DNA from 3 places in the Alteromonas sp. 4NH20-0056 genome. Region 3 is predicted to be linked to each of the others. Evidence: predicted binding sites of a transcription regulator. Region 3 holds the regulator's gene; each other region holds the start of a gene.

Region 1 (7,112 bases), on a different contig from region 3:
ACTGGCTTACACTTTTTTCTTGGTCAAGCAATGAGCACATTACCATAAGCCGCGTTTTATTGGCCAACTGTTTAAGAAACTGTTCAGCTTCTGTCGCATGACTAAGCATGTCTTCATTAAGTAACTCAGAAGATAATTCCATAAAAGCTTGTTATTCCGTTTAGTATTATTGATTAACGATAAAGTAGCGCTATGATATACGAAAGTCTAACAACCCGCTAACTTACCCTACCTAATTAGGTTCATTTGACATATTAGAATAAATAACATTATATATGAAATACCTAATATTTCTATGAAAGGAATAATAATGCTTATAGACATACCAACAAGACTATCAAATATAACGTGTAACATTCGGTGCATACCCGCTGTTGAAGCGGATAATGAGATGCGCGAAAACAACGGCATACTGATCGATGTAAGAGAGCCTGGCGAAGTGCAAGCTAATCCAGTACCAAAAGCGACAAATTTCCCTCGCGGTGTGTTGGAAATGAAGATGCTAGAGAATGTAAAAGATGCAGCAAAACCTATTTACATACACTGTGCATCTGGCGTTCGCGCAAAGCTTTCAGCAGAACAACTCTTAGCAATGGGGTATGAGAATATCACCGTGATTACCTGCTCTGTTCCTGACATAAACAAAGCGGTAAATAACTAACCAACCCAAGCGTAGTTTGTTAATTATTAACGTAACATGTCGATAGGTTCCCCTTCTCCATTCAGTGTTAAGAGAAATATATGCTTAAGTCAACGTTAGAGCAATGGCGCATGTTTAAGGCCGTCGTAGATGCTGGGGGGTTTAATCAGGCCGCTGCGGTTGTCCATAAAAGTCAATCCAGTATTCATCACGCCGTTCAAAAGTTAGAACATGCAATTGGCGTATCGTTATTTGAAAATAGTGGCCGAAAAGTTAAGCTGTCCCCACAAGGTGAATTAATGTACCGGCGTGCTTCGTTTTTACTAACAGAAGCGCAAAAGCTGGAAGCCGTTGCGAGCAGCTTACAATCGGGTACAGAAACCCTTTTAAGAATAGCCGTCGATATAATTTTTCCTTCAGAATTGTTGTACAACGTACTTACTAAAGTATCTGAAGCCTTTCCGTTGTTACGCATTGAAATTGAAGAAACGGTGTTAAACGGCTCAAATTCATTGCTAAGCAATGGTAACGTTGATATCGCAATTTCTCCTTTTATCTACGCCAATGGGTTTAGTGAAGATTTGTGTGAGATTGAATTTGCTGCGGTTGCTCATCCTTCACATCCATTGCACAGCCTTGGTCGCTCACTAACATTAGAAGATTTAAAGTCTCACCGACAGATAGTGGTTAGAGATTCATCGTCAGAACGAAAAGCACAAGCCGGCTGGCTGGGTGCGGAGCAACGATGGACGGTCAGTCATATACGCACTTCGGTTGATATTATTTCTCAAGGCCTAGGGTTTGCTTGGCTGCCCGTTGCGGTTATTAGAAAAGAGCTAGAAGAAGGTTCACTTGTGCCTCTCTCATTAGATAATAATAGTGGAATTCGAAAATCATTGCTTTATCTGTCATTTGCTGACGGAGACAGTTTGGGCCCGGCCGCCCGAACCTTTATTGGCGAACTACGTTTTCAGTCGATGCAACTTCCTGAAGCGAAGGGCTTATTACCACAATGCACTAGCGAAGAATGTCAATAGTCGTTACAACGCTATAAGCTGCTGCCGACACAACGTAAACCCAGAGGTGGCGATTGACAACCCGATTATTGCCACAGCTCCATCGTCTGTGGCCATTCCAACCGCCATTATCAAAACTGCACAAGCAGGAAGTAGTCCTAAAAAAGGAACAAGTTCTAGCGGTATCATGACTATGCCGCATGCAGCGCAATGAGGCCTCTAAAAGCAGAATGGCGCATAAAAACCAACTTGGAACAAGAAAACGGTCAATTCTTGCAGCGTGGGGACGTAGTGTTTTCACAGTGGTTTGTAGGCGTTTCGCACTTAGTTCAACTTTCATGAGACGAGTTGGTATCCACGGATGACGCCTACCGAGTAATATTTGCAAAGCAATAAGTAAAATAGTCACACCTGTAGCGCTTGGAACGCCGGGAATAGCGCCGATAGGGGTGGACGCAATGAACGCAGGCATCGCTAACATAGGGCCGAAGCCCCGTTTTTCGAGTACATACCAGAAATCGCCGAAGCGCCATGTTTCAGCCGATTCTTTAGGCTTTATCTTTCCCAACAGTTCACAAAGTGTCATTGAATTCGTAGCCGCTTCCATTCGTTTCTCCAAGTTTGCTGTCGACATTTCGCACCTTGTATCCCGTGGTGTCGCGACGGTCTTGAGTGATAAAAAATGTGTTATTTAAATCCTTAAAACATAAATCTCATCCCTTGCGGGGTATGTTCTGACTATTGCCGTGTTACAATTTAGAAAACAAGACAGGCCTCGGTTATTTTGAAGGGCCAGAAGCGTGCCATCTAATAGTGGATATACGAAAGCTCGGAATATGGCGCGATTTTTGCAAACTCTTAGTCTATTGCTCAAATCAGTTCGCCAGTATAAGAGCTCGAAAAATGGCGTTACGAGCGGAAATTTGTAAAAGGAAGAATACGTGTTAACAGTTTTACTTGTAGATGACGATGCCGAATTCACGGAAGTGGCCTGCACTATTATTGAATTTTTGGGACACGAAGTATTAACTGCTTCAAGCCTTGAAGAAGCAAGAGAATGGCTAAAGAAAGAAACGTTCGATCATATTTTACTCGACTTCATGCTTCCAGACGGAAGTGGAGCACATCTTTTTGATGAGCTTAATTCTCTACCTAAAAGCCCCCGCGTAACCTTAATCACTGGCCACCCTTCGGTCAAAAGCGTAATCAAAGGACTTTGCGGTCCTAACATAGATTACCTTGTGAAGCCTATTCAGCGTGAAGACTTAGAGCAGGTTTTAAGTGGGAAGCCGCAAGGGAAATCGAAAAAAGAAGATTCAATCAAGCAGCATTTTGGTTTATTAATTGGTGAATCTGCCCCAATGAAAGAGCTATACAAGCTGATTGAACGGGTAAGCAGAACGAGCGCAAATGTAATGTTGCTAGGTGAAAGCGGTGTAGGTAAAGAAGTGGTTGCCGCTGCTATTCATAGAGCTTCAGAGAGCGAAGGACCTTATGTTGCTACTAACTGTGGCGCTTTTTCTAAAGAGCTGATCGGCAGTGAACTCTTCGGCCATGAAAAAGGGGCATTTACCGGTGCCGTGGGTAGAAAAGAAGGGGTCTTTGAACAAGCCGAAGGTGGCACGTTATTCCTGGACGAAATCACGGAAATGTCTATCGACATGCAGCCTAATTTACTCAGAGTACTAGAAAACAAAGTTGTTATTCGCGTAGGCGGAACAAAAACAACGCCCGTGAATTGTCGTGTTGTGTCCGCGACTAACCGCACCATGGAAGAAATAGCGCAAAGTAAAGTATTGCGAGAAGACATCTATTTCCGATTAGCCGTTTTCCCTATTACTATTCCCCCGCTTCGCGATCGCAAAGAAGATATACCGCTGCTTGCGAGACGGTTTATGGAGGAATTTAATGCAGAAAATGGTTCTCAGTTTACATGGAAAGATAGTCAGTTAGATACCCTTCAAGCATATGATTGGCCGGGCAATGTTCGTGAATTACGACACTTTGTCCATCGCGCTGCAATCATGAGTGATCCTGAGAAGTCAGCGATTGAGTTACCTAAAACGATAGAATCTCCTTTTGCACAAAAGCAAAGCACTTCGCCTTCACTACAAGCAGGTAGAACGATTGAAGATGTCGAGAAAGAGCTTATCTACGCAACGCTAGAGAAAGTTAGCGGCAATAAGACAACGGCAGCGGAAATGTTAGGAATAAGCACAAAAACACTCTATAACCGCCTCCATGCATACGGTGATTTATCAAAAGATGAACAGTAATTGAGGTAACCCGATGAATGAAGATGCGTTCCAAAAGCTCTCTAAATATGTTCACGATGCAAGAAAACCTTTAAATAGAATTTCAATGCAAGCAGAGCTTATCAAAATGGCACTTAACGGTGATGTGCCCGCAGAAAAAGCGCTGGTATCATTGGATAAAATTATAGCAAGCACGAAAGACTGCAGTGCAACATTGTCTGAATTAACCGCTGAATTCAGCAATACTCACGTGGAATAAATTAATGTTACATAAAGCACTGTCCTCAATGTATAGCTGGATAATTATGGTGGCGGTGATCATTGTTGTTATCACTGCAAATTCGTTCTACGTGGTAAAAACCCTTGACGATTTATCAGGGCTGGAATCTCGACTTTTTACTACCAACCGCGTTATTAACGCGGTAAACCAACTTCATGTTGCGGTATTAAGAGCAGAGTCTGGGCAACGTGGTTTCTTAATTACAAAAGACGAGGCGTACCTCGAAGAATACTCTGAAACACTCGACAACTTTGGCGCGCTGGTCGATGAAGTAGAAGTCAGTGCATTGGCGTCTAACTTTGCTTCTCAGTCAGAAAGAATGGAAGCGCTGATTTTGCTAACACGAGCAAAATTAAATGGCATGATTGAAGTGGTTGAACTTGTTCGTGACAAAAAATCAGATGATGCGTTCGAAATACTTTCAAGCGATAGAGGGCTTTTTCTTTACAACGAGTTCGAGATGCTGTTTAAAGAAATCGATTCCTCTGAACGCGATCTACAAGGCACCCACCTTGCTGACCTAATGAAGCTAAGAAAAGACTCAGCGAACACCTTGATTATCTCTTCTGCATCAACGCTGTTCCTAATCATAACCATTTTTGTTTTATTGAAAATGAATGTTAGAGAAAATGAAAAGCATCAGATTGATTTAGAGAAACAAAATCAAAACCTTGAAGATAAAATTGCAGAGAGAACGAAAGAGTTGCAGGTCTATTCAGATGAGCTTACCCGCAGCAACCGAGAGCTAGAAGATTTTGCATTTGTTGCCTCGCATGACCTTCAAGAACCCTTGAGAAAAATCCGAGCGTTTGGCAACCGGCTTGAATCTGGTTATCACAATGAAATTGACGAGCGTGGTCAGGATTTCTTGAAGCGTATGCTAAATGCTGCTGAAAGAATGTCTATGCTTATCTCCGATTTGCTGTCGTTTTCCAGGGTGTCTACTCGAGGTAAGGATTTTGATGATGTGGATTTGGAAACGGTAGCCAAGAATGTATTAGGCGACTTAGAAGTCGCCATAGAAGAACGCAATGCAACGATTAACATTCCCGCATTGCCCAAAATACGAGGCGACCGCTCTCAGCTTGAACAACTTTTTTTAAATTTACTTTCTAACGCCCTTAAATTTCAAAAAGACGATACGAAGATAGTCGTTGATGTTACCTGCGAAGAAGCAAGTGATGACGATCTTAAGGATAGGTTAAACGCAGAAGACTACGAGTGGATAAAGATAACCATTAAGGACAATGGGATTGGCTTTGAACAATCATTTGCCGAAAAAATCTTTGCTCCCTTTCAGCGCTTACACGGAAGAAGCGAATACAAAGGTACGGGTATTGGCTTGGCCGTATGCCGTCGTATTGTAGAGCGACACAACGGAGCGATTTTTGCGACCAGCACCGAGGGTGCGGGTGCTAGCTTTACTTTTCTATTACCTAAAAACAGTGAGCCATTCGGATCAACACAAAGTTACGGAGATAACAATGACGCGTAAACAAGCCCAACCTATAAACATTCTTATGGCAGATGATGATGAGGATGACCGTTTACTTACAGTCGACGCGCTAAAAGAAAGTCGCGTGTTAAACAATCTTTTTTGCGTAGAAGATGGTGTAGAGCTTTTAGAATTTCTTCGTAACGAAGGTAAATATACAGACCAAGAGAAAGCGCCTCGTCCGAGTCTTATCTTACTCGATTTAAATATGCCTCGAAAAGACGGACGAGAGGCACTACAAGAATTGAAAAACGATCCAAGTCTGCGAGCAATCCCTGTTGTTATCTTAACAACATCGAAAGAAGAAGAAGATATGCTTCGTGGTTACGACCTTGGCTGCGCGTCTTATATAACCAAACCTGTAAACTTTGAAGGCCTGGTAGAGTTGATGCGAGCCTTAGGGAAGTATTGGATTGAGTTCGTAGAACTTCCACACGATTAATGGGGTAAATAGTGGCAGAGGTTATTAGGGTACTTCTCATTGAAGATGACGAAGACGATTATTTTTTAACGTCAGACTACCTTGAGCAATGTGATTCACCCACCTTTAAGTTAACGTGGGTAACCAACAGCGCTGATGCGATTGAAGCGCTGCAGTACAACAGTTTTGACCTCTGCCTTTTAGACTACCTATTGGGCGCAGAAAACGCAGTTGACGTATTAGATGCGCTTAAATCAAACCAATTTAATTTACCCGTGGTCATTCTAACGGGGCAGTCAGATGCTAAAGTAGATGAGCTGGTCATGCGAGCTGGTGCCGCCGATTATCTACAGAAAAGTGAAATTGAAACGCCAAGATTCATGCGCACAATTCGGTATGCGATGGTCCGGCGGGAGATTGAAAACGAGCGACTCGAACGTAACAAAGTAGAGCAGCAGAATAAGGCAAAAGATAAGTTTCTTGCCCACTTAGGGCATGAATTACGCACCCCCCTCACCTCTATTTTAGGCTACACAGAACTGCTGCTTGATGAACCAAAAAATTCACAGCTACAGCAAGAGTTATCAACCATTCACAGTAATGGAAAGCATCTATTAAATTTGCTAAATGACCTGCTAGACATGTCAAAAATAATGGCTGATAAAATTGAGATTAGTCATCATGAAGTAAACCTTGGCGGCTTTTTAGCTGACATCCATTCTCTTATGAAGTTGGCCTCAGAGGATAAGGGGTTAGAACTTGTCGTAACCACAGAGGGTAACTTACCTGAATGTATCTATACAGACCCTACTCGACTTCGTCAGATACTTATTAATTTAATAAGTAACGCCATCAAATTTACCGACACCGGTGTTATTACACTTTTAGTCAAGATGGAACACGAGGTAGCAACGATACCCAATGAGAAAATTGTCTTTAGTGTAAAAGATACGGGCATCGGTATGCCTCCTGATAAGCTTGACAGTATTTTCACCCCCTTTGAGC
Region 2 (7,112 bases), on a different contig from region 3:
CCTTAAATTGATGTGCACCTCGATTAACCCCTTTTAACTGGAAAAGACCGGAGTTGTTGGTTTCGATAGCTTGCCCATCAAACACGAGGCGGTATCGGCTTGCGCGTGGCGAATCAGGTTGTGTTGCACGAATGGTAATATTACCCATGTTGTTACGAATAGTGGCTTCCGGGGCAGGGGATGCGATAGTTACCTTATAACTGGGTTTTGCTTTGTCACGTGTTGGTACAGCAGGTGTGGGGGTGGGAATAGCAGTGACTTGGTTTTGGGTTTTTTCATCGAATTCTAGCGGCTGGGCATTCTCTGAGGGCACGTCTGTATAGACGATAGAACCGTCTTCTCGTTGTACTTTATAGATAGTCCCAGTTTGAGAGGTGTTATCTTGCTGCGCTGAACCTATCAATGGCATGAACAGTACTACTGTGAATAAAAACTGACGATGTGTTTTCAATTACCGCTCCTTGCCTTGTCATCGAGGAAAACCCTAACAACTATACTAGTTAAACATGCGCAATAAAAAAAGCCCGCATAAGCGGGCTTTTGTATACGTTTTTATACGCGAGCGTTACACGCTGTAGTACATATCAAATTCTACAGGGTGAGTCGTCATGTTAAGCGTCGTAACTTCCTCAGACTTCAAATTGATATAAGCATCAATCATGTCATCAGTCATAACACCGCCTTCCGTTAGGAAGTCACGATCGTTATCTAGCGCATCAAGCGCCATTTCTAGTGAGCTAGCAACCGTTGGAATTTCAGCTGCTTCTTCTGCTGGAAGGTCATACAAATCTTTATCCATAGCATCGCCAGGATGGATTTTGTTCTTGATCCCATCAAGGCCAGCCATAAGCATTGCTGTAAACGCAAGGTATGGGTTAGCAGTAGGGTCAGGGAAACGAACCTCAATACGACGAGCTTTATCGCTTGTTACGTAAGGAATACGGATAGAAGCAGAACGGTTACGTGCAGAGTAGGCAAGCATTACAGGTGCTTCAAACCCTGGTACAAGACGCTTGTACGAGTTCGTTGATGCGTTTGCAAATGCATTAATTGCGCGAGCATGCTTAATGATTCCGCCAATGTAGAAAAGCGCTTCTTCAGAAAGGCCAGCATACTTATCACCCGCAAAGATGTTTTTACCATCTTTTGAGATAGATTGGTGACAGTGCATACCAGAACCGTTATCACCTACCAATGGCTTAGGCATAAAGGTCGCTGTTTGGCCATACGCGTGAGCTACGTTATGAACCACATACTTGTATATTTGAATTTCATCTGCTTTTTTAACAAGCGTGTTGAATTCGCAAGCGATTTCGTTCTGGCCAGCTGTTGCAACTTCATGGTGATGCGCTTCTATTACTAAACCCATCTCTTCCATGACTAAACACATTGCTGCACGAATGTCGTGGGCAGAATCTACCGGAGGTACTGGAAAGTAACCGCCTTTCACGCCAGGGCGGTGAGCCATGTTACCGCCTTCAAACTCTTCGCCTGAATTCCATTTCGCTTCTGACGCGTCAATTTTGTAGAAAGAACCTGCCATGTCAGTATGGAATCGAACATCGTCGAATAAGAAGAACTCCGGCTCTGGGCCGAAATATACGGTGTCGCCGATACCTGTTGATTTCAAGTATTCTTCAGCGCGGCGAGCAACAGAACGTGGGTCACGCTCGTAACCTTCCATTGTTGACGGTTCAACGATATCACAACGGATATTAACTTGTGTTTCTTCTGCAAACGGGTCAACAACACACGTTGAAGGATCAGGAAGAAGAACCATGTCTGATTCGTTAATACCTTTCCAACCAGCAATTGACGAGCCGTCGAACATTTTACCTTCTTCAAAGAAGTCATCACCAACCTGACTTGCAGGAATTGATACGTGTTGTTCTTTACCCTTAGTATCGGTAAAACGTAAATCTACAAATTTCGCTTCGCTTTCTTTAATAAGCTCTAATGCCTTTTCAATTGACATCGTGTCCTCCAGGTTTAATGTAAAAATGCAGAATGATCAGCTTCATTCCAACAATGGAAAAAGGGAAAGCGATAATCATGCCATCTATCGCTATTCGAATTTTCGCGGGATAGCGGCGATATAGCGTTCGCTGTTATTATTTTTTTGCACCAATGTGGTGCTGGTGCGCCTTTCTTTGGTGCATTAATTTGTATTCGATGATAGCTAGCGTAGATTATGTTAGCGGGGCTTTCCAATGAAAATATGTGTTGGGCGGATGAATTTGTTCATTTGAGAAAATGAGTTAAGTCTAAAAAGTAGGTTTATCAAAAAAAAGATGCGCAAATGCCGTGGTTTTTCTGTACAATCCGCGCAAATTTTTCTATCTGCATTTTTTGCAAGAAATCTAGTGCATGCCATGTTGGTATGTATCGATTTATACAGGCTCTATTATAAGCATGAATACCACTGATATAAGTAAGTTGCGTAATATCGCAATCATCGCCCACGTTGACCATGGTAAAACTACCCTGGTAGATAAGCTTCTTCAGCAATCTGGTACGTTGGAATCTCGCGGCGCACAAGAAGAGCGCGTTATGGACTCGAATGACATCGAGAAAGAACGTGGCATCACTATCTTGGCGAAAAATACTGCAATTAATTGGCAAGATTACCGTATTAACATTGTTGATACTCCAGGACACGCCGACTTCGGTGGTGAAGTAGAGCGTGTAATGTCAATGGCTGATTCAGTACTTCTGCTTGTTGACGCGCAAGAAGGCCCAATGCCGCAAACACGTTTTGTTACGCAAAAAGCATTTGCTCAAGGCCTTAAGCCAATTGTTGTAATCAATAAAATCGACAAGCCAGGTGCTCGTCCTGATTGGGTAATGGATCAAGTATTTGATCTGTTTGACAACCTAGGTGCAACTGATGAACAGCTAGATTTCCAAGTGGTTTATGCTTCTGCATTGAACGGTTGGGCGTCGAATGATGCTGATACACCGTCTGAAGATATGACACCGCTTTTCCAAACTATTGTCGACCAAGTTGCTGCACCAGATGCGGACAGAGACGGTGGTTTCCAAATGCAGATTTCTCAGCTTGATTACAACTCATATGTAGGTGTAATCGGTGTTGGTCGCATTAGCCGTGGTTCAGTAAAGACTAACCAGCAAGTTACGGTAGTAACCGCTGATGGTAAAACTCGAAACGGTAAAGTTGGCTTGGTCTATGGCTACCTTGGCCTCGACCGCCATGAAGTTACAAGTGCAAGTGCAGGTGACATTATTGCAATCACTGGTCTTGGAGAACTTAAGATCTCTGACACAATTTGTGATGTGAACCAAGTTGAAGCATTACCGCCATTATCGGTAGATGAACCAACAGTTACTATGACGTTCCAAGTAAACACCTCACCGTTTGCGGGTAAAGAAGGTAAATACGTAACGTCACGTAACATCCTTGAGCGTTTAAATGACGAGCTTGTTCACAACGTGGCGCTTCGTGTTGAAGAAATGCCTGATCCAGATAAATTCCGTGTTTCTGGTCGTGGTGAACTTCACTTGGGCATATTGATTGAAAACATGCGTCGCGAAGGGTACGAGTTAGCAGTATCACGCCCTGAAGTAATCTTGAAAGAAGAAGATGGTGCGATACAAGAACCGTTTGAAACACTGACGATAGATTGTGAAGAGCAACATCAAGGTTCTATCATGGAGCAACTTGGTCTTCGTAAAGCAGAAATGACCGATATGTCACCAGATGGCAAAGGTCGCGTACGTATAGACTTCGTTATTCCAAGCCGTGGTTTGATTGGTTTCCAAACTGAGTTCATGACAATGACCTCTGGTTCAGGCTTGTTGTATCATTCATTTGACCATTATGGCCCTTACAAAGGCGGCGTTATTGGCAAACGTAAAAATGGTGTACTTATTGCCAACGCGAATGGTAAAGCACTGACCAATGCCTTGTTTAATCTTCAAGAGCGCGGCCGTTTATTTATCGGTCACGGTGTAGAAGTTTATGAAGGTATGGTTATCGGTATTCATAGCCGTGATAACGACCTGACGGTTAACGCGTTAAAAGGTAAGCAGCTTACTAACGTTCGTGCATCAGGTACTGATGAAGCGCAAACGCTTGTTCCGCCTATTAAGATGTCACTTGAACAAGCACTTGAGTTCATTGATGACGACGAACTAGTGGAAGTTACGCCAGTATCTATCCGTATTCGTAAGAAGTTGTTGTCAGAAAACGAGCGTAAGCGCGCATCGCGAGCGCCTAAATAAGATTAGCGAGTAAACACGCTTAAGTCTTTTAAAAATGCCAACGTAATGTTGGCATTTTTTTTAGATTTGAAAGCGTAAAGTCGACGAAAGGCGACTTGCATCATTTCTACTACACTCTATTATCGGGGTTTACACCGTTCATGAGGAAAGACTATTGCTATCTGTTGCCGTTATTGAAGACGATGAACTTACCCTTGAACTCGTTACAGAAACATTAGAGCAGCGCCTGTCTGCCACAGTGTATCCATTTAGTCGCAGTAAATTGGCGAGAGATTTCTTATTGCAACAAACACCTGACTCACTTCAACTCATTATTAGTGACCAAGTCATGCCACACTTTGATGGGCTTAGTTTGCTTAAAACTTGTCGTGCAGCAAATTTGCATATTCCTTTTCTACTCATAACCGCAGACCCTAGCAAAGCGCTGGTAATGGAAGCTCGAAAGTTAGGCGCATCAGGTTTTTTGGCGAAACCAATCGATATGACAGAGCTAACCGAAAAAGTCTTAGCCACAGCAGCAAGGCCTCCTCGATAACTTCGTGCGGTGAATAAACAAGTGCTATTTGATATAAGCAGCGCGTATTTTTACCCTACACAACGCTAGTGTATTGCGGTGCATCTTATTACACTGATGAAAGACACGTTTACTTCAGGACCGCATTGTGACTTTCAGTTTTGACAATACACCACCGCGCAACGATACCTTTTCTTTTAAATGGCAGAAGTACCAAGGCCGTGACATCATTCCTGCTTGGGTGGCTGATACCGAATTTAAATGCGCTCCGCCTATATTGGACGCTATCTCAGCGCACGTTGAACATGGCAATATGGGTTATATTTTGCCCGCTCATCATACTGATGCTATCGCCGCCGTTCAGCGCTGGCTAAAAGACAAACATGACTGGCATATCGAGCCAGAGTGGTTGGTGTGGACACCGGGTGTCGTTCCTGCTTTTAACGTGGCATGTAAGGCGTATTGTGAACCTGGCGATAAGGTACTTATTCAAACGCCCAATTACCCTCCCTTGTTAGCAGCGCCTCAATTAAACGGATTAGAGCGTGTCGATATTGGTACGGTTATCGAAAATGAAGGAACGGATAGTGCCAGATATACCCTAGATTTTGATGCGCTTGCGCAGCACGCCAAAGACCCCAAGTGCAAACTTTTCATCCTGTGTAACCCCATGAATCCAGTTGGTTCGGTGCTGACACAAGCCGAACTGGATCGTGTTGCATCAATTTGTAACGACAACGGTGTGCGACTGTGTTCTGACGAAATACACTGTGATTTAATTTTAGAGCCCGGAAAAAAACATATCCCTGCTGGAAGAGAAGCTAACTTAGCCGAGAATAGCGTTACGCTGATGGCGGCGAGTAAAACGTTTAATATTGCTGGTTTGGGTACCTCTTTCGCTATTATCCCTAACAAAGCGCTTAGAACCGCCTTCACGCAGGCAGCAGCAGGTATTGTTCCATGGGTGAATGTGATGGGGCTTGTTGCGACGCAGGCGGCGTTTACTCAGTGTGATGATTGGCATGAAGCTGAGCTTGCGTATCTTCGTGAAAACAGAGCAGTAGTGGTAGACGCAATTAATGCTATTGATGGACTAACACTTATTAAACCTGACGCCACCTTTTTGGCATGGGTAGATGGTAGCGGCTTGAAAGTCGATAACGTGCTTCAATGGGCAGAAGATAAAGGCGTAGGGCCATCGCCGGGGGCTGATTTTCATAAGCCTGATCATTTCAGGATCAACTTCGGGTGCAGTCGAGCAATGCTCAAAGAAATACTAACGCGCTTGGCCAACTAAACACATTTCTTTCGTTTACTCTTCCTATTGCACGGTGTGAAACGACACCCTGCAATAGGTGGTATAAACTACGCGTTAGCCTACTCGACGCAAGTTAGCTGTGATGCTTACAAAAACGTAGTGATTAGCTTATAAAACCCCAGCCCGACCACTACGCTCACCACAAATAAACCAGCAACATTGCTTACCCAGTTATTTCTAAACGCGCCAAGTTTGTCGCTTTTGTTCATGACCACCAATAAAAAAGCCGCAATGATAGGCAGAAGTAAGCCGTTGGTTGCTTGCGCGAATAGGATCGCCGGTAGGGGCTTGTAGCCTAATGAAGCCACAACGACACCGCTTACAATAATGGTGAACCAAACGGTTCTAAATGCGCGTCCTTTTAAGTCGTCAGATAATCCAATCGCGCCACATACGGCGTAAGCCGCAGCTAAAGGGGCGGTAATAGCACTTGTTAGCCCTGCCGCAAAAAGACCTAATGCGAAGAACCACTGGGCGCTTTCTCCTAGTACGGGTTTAAGCTGCTCGCCCATATTAGAGGCGTCCATCGTGGCTGCACTGTTAAAAAATGCCATCATTGCGGTCGCCATGACAATTAACGTGATAAGACCACCTAACGATATTGCTCTTACCGATTGTGCACGGCTATCTTTAACAGCAATGTCAGTCGGCCTGCCTTTAGATGCCTTCGCGACTAAACTGGCATGTAAAAACAGGTTGTAAGGTACAATCGTTGTACCAATCAATGCCAGTATCGTTGTTATCTCTCCAGCTGAAAGTTGCGGTGAAAAAGCCTGTGAAAACATATCGGTTAGGTTGGGTTTTGCAACGATGAGTGTAATCAAAAACACCGCAGCCATAATGAAAACAAGGCAAACAAGTACGTTTTCAATCCACTGATAACTGCCTGTATACAAAAGAACGACTGCAAGCATACCCAATATAGCTGCCCACTCTGCGACACCCACACTGATAAATGCATCAAGGCCAATTGCTGCTCCAGTCAGGTTTCCTGATTCATAAGCGGCGTTGCCAATGCCTATTGCACCGACAATCAGC
Region 3 (7,112 bases):
TAAAGTTTACTGGGGAGTGTAATTTAGTGGCATTGTACGCTTTTTCAAGGGCGCATCCAAAACCAAAAAGTTACAACTTATGTTCGACTAAAACGAACGGACGATCGATTAAACAGTGGCGCACATGAACTTTCCCACGAGGTTTGCAGAAAAATACGTGTAACGAACAAAATAAGCTAGGTTTCCGTAGGCAAATGGCATCGTTTTTGCGACAATCATGGAAAATCGTAATCAGAACAGGTTGTTGTGCTTTTACACGTAAGTATATTTATTGTTGGTCTTATTGTCTTAAGTTGGAGCGCTGACCGTTTCGTTTATGGCGCTGCGGGGCTTGCCAAAAATATTGGCATTTCTCCTATGATGATAGGCCTAACCATTGTGGCGATGGGTTCGTCCGCGCCAGAGATTGTCGTGTCTGCTATCGCATCAGCAAATGGTAATATGAATACCGCAGTGGGCAATGCATTAGGCTCGAACATTACGAACGTAGCGCTTGTGTTAGGTATCACCGCGCTGGTAAAGCCGCTTGTCGTTGCATCAACAACGTTAAGACGAGAACTTCCTGCGTTACTAATCATTTCACTTATCGCGATTGGCTTTCTTATTGACGGAAAATTAGTCACCTATGAAGGCATTATCTTATTAGGCCTCTTTGTTTTCGTTATCGCCATGATGGCGTGGCTCTCTCTTCAGGTAGATAAAGAAGACCCACTGGTGAAAGAGACGGCTGACGAAGTGCCAACCGGCGTATCGAATACCGCGGCGTTAGTATGGATTGGCGTCGGCCTTATATTGCTCCCTCTAAGTGCTCACTTCATGGTGGACTCTGCAGTTGAAATCGCACGCTACCTTGGTATGTCAGACCTCGTTATTGGGTTATCGATAATTGCGTTTGGAACAAGCTTACCTGAATTGGCCGCAAGCGTAGCCGGTGTGCTAAAAGGCGAAGACGACCTTGCACTTGGTAATATCATCGGTTCAAACATATTTAACTTGTTAGCGGTGCTAGGTATGCCCGGGCTCATTGCGCCGGGACTTTTAGACCCCGATGTTTACCATCGAGATATTTACGTTATGTTAGGATTAACACTGTTGCTTTTCTTGTTCAGCTTCGACCTTATCGGTAAACGCATTATCTCGCGTGCAAACGGGAGCATTTTAATCGCCTGCTTTATCGGCTATCAATTTTGGTTGTTTGGGTAATGACAAACGAAAATCATTTTATACAATCAGGCAAACGGGTTATCGACATAGAAGCTAACGCAATAGAAGCGCTTGCTTCGCGCCTCGACGGCCGTTTCATTGCCGCTTGCGAGTTGCTGATGAATTGCACCGGCAAAGTCGTGGTAAGTGGTATGGGAAAATCTGGCCATATCGGTAACAAAATTGCCGCAACGCTTGCAAGCACCGGTACACCGTCCTTTTTCATGCACCCTGGGGAAGCCAATCACGGCGACTTGGGTATGCTTGGCAAGGGTGACGTACTGCTAGCAATTTCTAATTCAGGTGAAACCGGCGAACTGGTTAATTTACTTCCCGTCGTAAAACGCTTGAATGTGCCGGTTATCGCCATGACTAATAGTGAACAAAGTTCGTTAGGCAGGCACGCCGATATTGTGTTAGATATCCACGTCGATAAAGAAGCCTGTTCGCTAGGGCTAGCGCCTACCTCAAGCACTACTGCCACGTTGGTGATGGGCGACGCTCTCGCCGTCGCACTTTTAGATGCAAGAGGGTTTACCTCTGATGACTTTGCTTTGTCTCACCCTGGCGGAAGCTTAGGGAGAAAGCTGTTATTGAAAGTGAGCGACATTATGCAGTCAGGAGATGCCCTTCCCCTCGTTAACGAAACCACCATGATAGCTAATGCCCTGCTCGAAATATCTCGAAAAGGCTTGGGAATGACAGGTATCGTTGATGATGAGGGCGTATTAACCGGCATTTTTACTGATGGTGATTTACGCCGTATTCTTGATGCTAGAATAGACCTTCATTCTAAGCGAGTGAATGAAGTTATGACGGTAGGTGGAAAAACAGCATTCGCTGAACAACTTGCCGTTGAAGCACTCAACCTCATGGAAACACATAAAATTAGCGCATTAATGGTTGTTGATGAAAACAGGAAACCCGTAGGTGCCTTCAATATGCATATGTTGCTAAAAGCGGGGGTCTTGTAATGGACAATGCGATTAACACGCTATATGGGCAAATCCCAAGCGCGTTATTTGATGCGCTAAAACAGATACGTTTGCTCGTCTGTGATGTAGATGGCGTCTTTTCTGACGGACGTATTTATTTGGGTAATGACGGCGAAGAGTTAAAAGCATTTCATACTCGAGATGGCTATGGTGTTAAGGCGTTGGTGCAGCACAACATTGACGTCGCTGTTATCACTGGCCGAAAGTCGCGCATTGTTGAAAGCCGAATGAAAGCCCTTAATGTGTCACACATTATTCAAGGGGAAGAAAACAAATATGATGCATTAGGTGCATTAATGGAAACGCTATCGTTAACCCCTGAGCAGGTTGCCGTGGTAGGTGATGATATGCCTGACACTGGCATGTTTAAACGCGCTGCCGTTAACATTGCTGTCAATGATGCTCACCCATTGGTCGCGCAAGAGGCAAACTGGATTACATCACTTCCGGGTGGTTTCGGTGCCGTTCGTGAAATAAGCGACACTATCTTGCAATCACAAGGTGTAGAGTTTGGTATTCATGGTGCCAGCGTATGAACCGGCTTGGCGTCAGCATATCAGCCCTTTTCATTCTTGCACTGCTTATGTATCTACCTACGTGGATGGAAGATGAGCCAGCGTCTTCACAACAACAAGGGCAAAATGCACTAAAACCTGCTTATCAAGCAAAAAACCTGACAACAACCTTGTATAACGTTGAAGGCAAGCTTAACCACAAAGTATTTGCGGCCTCAATGGAGCATTACGACGAATTGGGGTTTGTCTTTTTTCAAAAGCCCAGATACTCAGTCTACACCGATAGCACAGAGTCGCCTTGGGTAGTGTCGGCACAAGAAGGGACACTTTACAATGATGAGCTGATTCAGTTAGAAAAAGATGTGCTTATCGAGAACCAAACGAACAATGACTTTGTCAAACGAATTACAACCCAGTATATCCAGATCAATTTAAACTCTAAACAAATGACGTCTGACCAACGTGTGAATATCCAAGGCACACAGTATGTCATTAATAGCAATGGGTTTAATGCAAACTTAGACACACAAAAATATGAGCTAATAGACCATGTTCAGACCATTTATTCTCCTAGTAACTAGTTTATTACTAGGTAGCGTTGCCACACCGTCATTCAGTGATGAAAACGACTTTAATCAACCCATCAAAGTCGATTCGAAATCACAATTCGTTGATGGAAAAAATAAAACATCGCTTTTTAAGGACGATGTCCGAATCTCTCAAGGGTCTTTGCTTATTATTGCTGACGAAGTTGAAGTTGTCGCCAGTGAGGGAGAAGGAAGAGAAGTATTTATCGCCAGAGGCGCTCCTGCAAGCTTTTCACAAACGTTAGAAGATGGCACCCCAGTAAGCGCGAAGGCAAATGAAATTCGCTATGAAGTCGTCAAGCGTACTATTTCATTGAGCGGTAATGCGGAATTACAACAAGACACCAGCCAAGTAAAAGGTGACAACATTACTTTCGACATGATCTCTGAGCAACTGTTGGCAACCGGTGGCGATAACGATAAAGACGGTCGCGTAACGACTGTATTCACGCCTGAAGCAATAAAAAAAGCAGCAGATGACAACAACGACGGCGAGGATGATAACTAAGCATGGCAACACTGAGTGCAAAAAACCTCGCAAAAGCTTACAAAGCGCGCCAAGTTGTAAGAGACGTGAGCTTATCGGTATCGACTGGCCAAATTGTCGGCCTACTCGGGCCTAACGGCGCTGGTAAAACCACGACCTTCTACATGATTGTTGGCTTAGTGCCTCTTGATAAGGGGCTCATTACGATTGATGATGCAGAACTTACGCATCAACCTATGCATGAGCGCGCTCGTCAAGGCATTGGCTATTTACCTCAAGAAGCGTCTATCTTTAGAAAGCTTACTGTGCATGAAAATATTATGGCCATCTTGCAAACCCGTAAAGATTTAAATGCAGAGCAGCAAGAACAAGAAGCCGATGCGCTACTTGATGAATTTAATATTAACCATATACGTAATAGTGCAGGCATGAGTCTTTCGGGTGGCGAACGTCGTCGTGTTGAGATTGCACGGGCGTTAGCAGCCAACCCGCAATTTATTTTGCTTGATGAACCATTTGCTGGTGTTGATCCTATATCAGTTAATGATATAAAGAAGATTATCCAGCATTTGCGAGATAGAGGAATTGGGATCTTAATAACGGACCATAACGTCCGCGAAACCTTGGATGTTTGCGAGAAAGCCTACATCGTAAGCCATGGTGAATTAATCGCCCAAGGCACCGCGGAACAAGTTTTGAGTAATCAAAAAGTAAGGGATGTATACCTAGGCGAGCAATTCAGGCTATAGTTAATAGTAAGTCGCAAGCGATTTAGCTATTTTCGCACTCGGTATACGCATAACAGAGCATAAAATAAGACGTAGATGAAACCATCTTTACAGCTAAAATTTAGTCAACAACTTACTATGACTCCACAGCTTCAGCAGGCCATTAAGCTTCTGCAGCTGTCTACGCTTGACCTTCAACAAGAAATTCAAGAAGCGTTGGACTCAAATCCGCTTTTAGAAGTTGAGGACGGTTCCGATGAACCTCAAGCTGAGCGCAACAATATTGACGGAGACGATTCGCGTTTAGACGCGGCACCTTCAGCATCAAGCGATACTATCGAGTCTGGTGATGCACTGGAAAAAAATGATTTGCCCGACGAGCTTCCTATTGATAGTACATGGGATGAATACTATTCGGCGTCGTCTGCCCCCGCACCTGGCCCATCAAATAACGATGATGATTTTATTTTCCAAGGCGAAACGACAGATGACATTCAAGAGCATTTGTCGTGGCAAATGCGCTTAACCCATTTTTCAGATACTGACCGTGCTATTGCCATGGCCATTATCGATTCTATAGACGAGTCAGGCTACCTGACCACGTCGTTGGAAGACATATTAGAAGCCATTAAAAGCGAAGATATTGAAGAACAGGTAGAGATGGATGAAATTGAGTGCGTGCTAAAACGTATTCAAATGTTCGACCCTATTGGTTCTGGCTCCCGTAGCCCTCAAGAATGCTTGATGGTTCAGCTGCGTCAATTTTCTGAAGACACACCATGGCTAGAAGAAGCAAAGCAACTTATCGAAGAATACTCTGACTTACTAAGCAGTAAAGACTACCGCACACTCATGCGTAAGAGTCGCTTAAAAGAAGACCAACTTCGAGAAGCCATGCGCCTACTGCAAACGCTAAACCCTCGCCCAGGCAGTGCACTTAAAACGAAAGAACCCGAGTACGTTATTCCTGACGTGTCAGTTATGAAAAAGAACGGACGTTGGGTGGTGGAACTGAATCCAGACAGCCTGCCTAAGCTTAGTGTTAATCAGCAGTACGCGGCAATGAGTAGAAGCTCCAAGAACAGTAGCGACTCACAGTTTATTCGTTCTCACATGCAAGAAGCTAAATGGTTCATCAAAAGTTTAGAGTCTCGAAATGAGACGCTAATGAAAGTTGCTAATTGTATCGTTCAGCAACAAATGGGCTTTTTTGAACATGGTCCAGAAATGATGAAACCAATGGTGTTAAATGATGTCGCAGAGATGGTGGATATGCATGAATCAACCATTTCTCGCGTTACAACACAAAAGTATATGCATACCCCCCGTGGTATTTACGAATTAAAGTATTTTTTCTCAAGCCACGTTGCCACGGAATCAGGTGGAGAGTGCTCTTCAACCGCTATCCGTGCATTGATTAAAAAGCTTGTTGCGGCCGAGACGCCGAGCAAGCCTTTGAGTGATAGCAAGATTGCTCAATTGTTGGCCGAGCAGGGCATAAAGGTCGCTCGGCGGACGATAGCAAAATACCGGGAATCTTTGTCGATTCCACCGTCGAACCAACGCAAGAGCCTTATTTAACGGGCTTAAAAAACATAAGGAAGACGAAATATGCAAATCAACCTAACGGGTCATCATGTTGAAATCACCGATTCTTTGCGTAATTATGTCGATACGAAGTTCACTAAACTTGAGCGTCACTTTGATCACATTTCTAATGTGCATGTCATCCTGAACGTTGAAAAACTAAGTCAAAAAGCAGAAGCAACAATGCATTTGAGCGGTGCTGAAGTATTTGCATCCTCAGAGAATACAGACATGTATGCGGCGATAGACAGCATGGTCGATAAACTCGACAGGCAGGTCATCAAGCATAAGGAAAAACTCAAAAAACATTAGTAGTAAAGCATGGACATACAAGCCATCGTAAGTCTGGACCGCACCGAGTGTGCGGTTCAGTGCAATAGCAAAAAGAGAATTCTCGAAATCATTAGCGACATTGCCGCGAATAACAACGAGGATATTGATCAGGCAGAAGCCCTTGCTAGCCTACTTGCTAGAGAGCGCATGGGAAGTACAGGAATTGGCAACGGCATTGCCCTGCCCCATGGCCGCCTACCGGGGTTATCTAGTGTTATCGCCATTGTGGTCACTAGCATTCCCGCTATCGATTTTGACGCCATTGACGAAAAGCCCGTTGATATATTTTTTGCATTATTTGTCCCTGAGGAGCAAACACAAGGTCACTTACAAACCTTGGCAACCGTTGCTCGCAAGCTAAGCGACAAAGACACACTAAAAGCCATTAGACGCGCAACTACTCGTGACGATATTATTACCGCACTTGGGTAAATCACTGTTATTTAAAGGGAGAAAATGAATGAAGCTGATTATTATCAGTGGTCGTTCTGGGTCAGGAAAATCAGTGGCGCTGCGTGCGTTGGAAGATTTAGGCTATTATTGTGTAGACAATATCCCTGTTAACCTCCTTCCTACTCTCACTCACACGGTCGTTGATGAATACGACCAAGTTGCAGTGAGTATTGATGTAAGAAATCTGCCAAAAGATCCTAACGAGCTCGTCGAAATTCTGGACT

Evidence for each region. Region 3 encodes sigma-54, which starts transcription at its own class of promoters, with help from an activator protein. Its sites were predicted from a motif close to GTTGGCACGNNNNTNGNNT; they were not measured.
Region 1: the regulator sigma-54 is predicted to act here: its motif matches at 2,446-2,464, upstream of AC27EZ_RS14295 (exopolysaccharide biosynthesis protein).
Region 2: the regulator sigma-54 is predicted to act here: its motif matches at 2,042-2,060, upstream of glnA (glutamate--ammonia ligase).

Annotation. Positions count from the first base shown of each region.
Region 1 is NZ_BAAJLS010000008.1:155,088-162,199, forward strand. It holds gene AC27EZ_RS14280 (ArsR/SmtB family transcription factor) at 1-142, opposite strand, end outside; gene AC27EZ_RS14285 (rhodanese-like domain-containing protein) at 311-661, shown strand; gene AC27EZ_RS14290 (LysR family transcriptional regulator) at 742-1,677, shown strand; gene AC27EZ_RS14295 (exopolysaccharide biosynthesis protein) at 1,658-2,290, opposite strand; gene AC27EZ_RS14300 (sigma-54-dependent transcriptional regulator) at 2,598-3,932, shown strand; gene AC27EZ_RS14305 (hypothetical protein) at 3,946-4,170, shown strand; gene AC27EZ_RS14310 (sensor histidine kinase) at 4,175-5,686, shown strand; gene AC27EZ_RS14315 (response regulator) at 5,676-6,128, shown strand; gene AC27EZ_RS14320 (response regulator) at 6,140-7,112, shown strand, end outside.
Region 2 is NZ_BAAJLS010000002.1:491,548-498,659, reverse strand. It holds gene AC27EZ_RS05715 (DUF4124 domain-containing protein) at 1-451, opposite strand, end outside; gene glnA (glutamate--ammonia ligase) at 566-1,975, opposite strand; gene typA (translational GTPase TypA) at 2,413-4,242, shown strand; gene AC27EZ_RS05700 (response regulator) at 4,397-4,777, shown strand; gene AC27EZ_RS05695 (MalY/PatB family protein) at 4,905-6,053, shown strand; gene AC27EZ_RS05690 (Nramp family divalent metal transporter) at 6,161-7,112, opposite strand, start outside.
Region 3 is NZ_BAAJLS010000001.1:616,621-623,732, forward strand. It holds gene AC27EZ_RS02740 (calcium/sodium antiporter) at 247-1,203, shown strand; gene AC27EZ_RS02745 (KpsF/GutQ family sugar-phosphate isomerase) at 1,203-2,177, shown strand; gene kdsC (3-deoxy-manno-octulosonate-8-phosphatase KdsC) at 2,177-2,734, shown strand; gene lptC (LPS export ABC transporter periplasmic protein LptC) at 2,731-3,294, shown strand; gene lptA (lipopolysaccharide transport periplasmic protein LptA) at 3,263-3,808, shown strand; gene lptB (LPS export ABC transporter ATP-binding protein) at 3,811-4,536, shown strand; gene AC27EZ_RS02770 (RNA polymerase factor sigma-54) at 4,612-6,096, shown strand; gene hpf (ribosome hibernation promoting factor) at 6,127-6,414, shown strand; gene ptsN (PTS IIA-like nitrogen regulatory protein PtsN) at 6,424-6,867, shown strand; gene rapZ (RNase adapter RapZ) at 6,896-7,112, shown strand, end outside.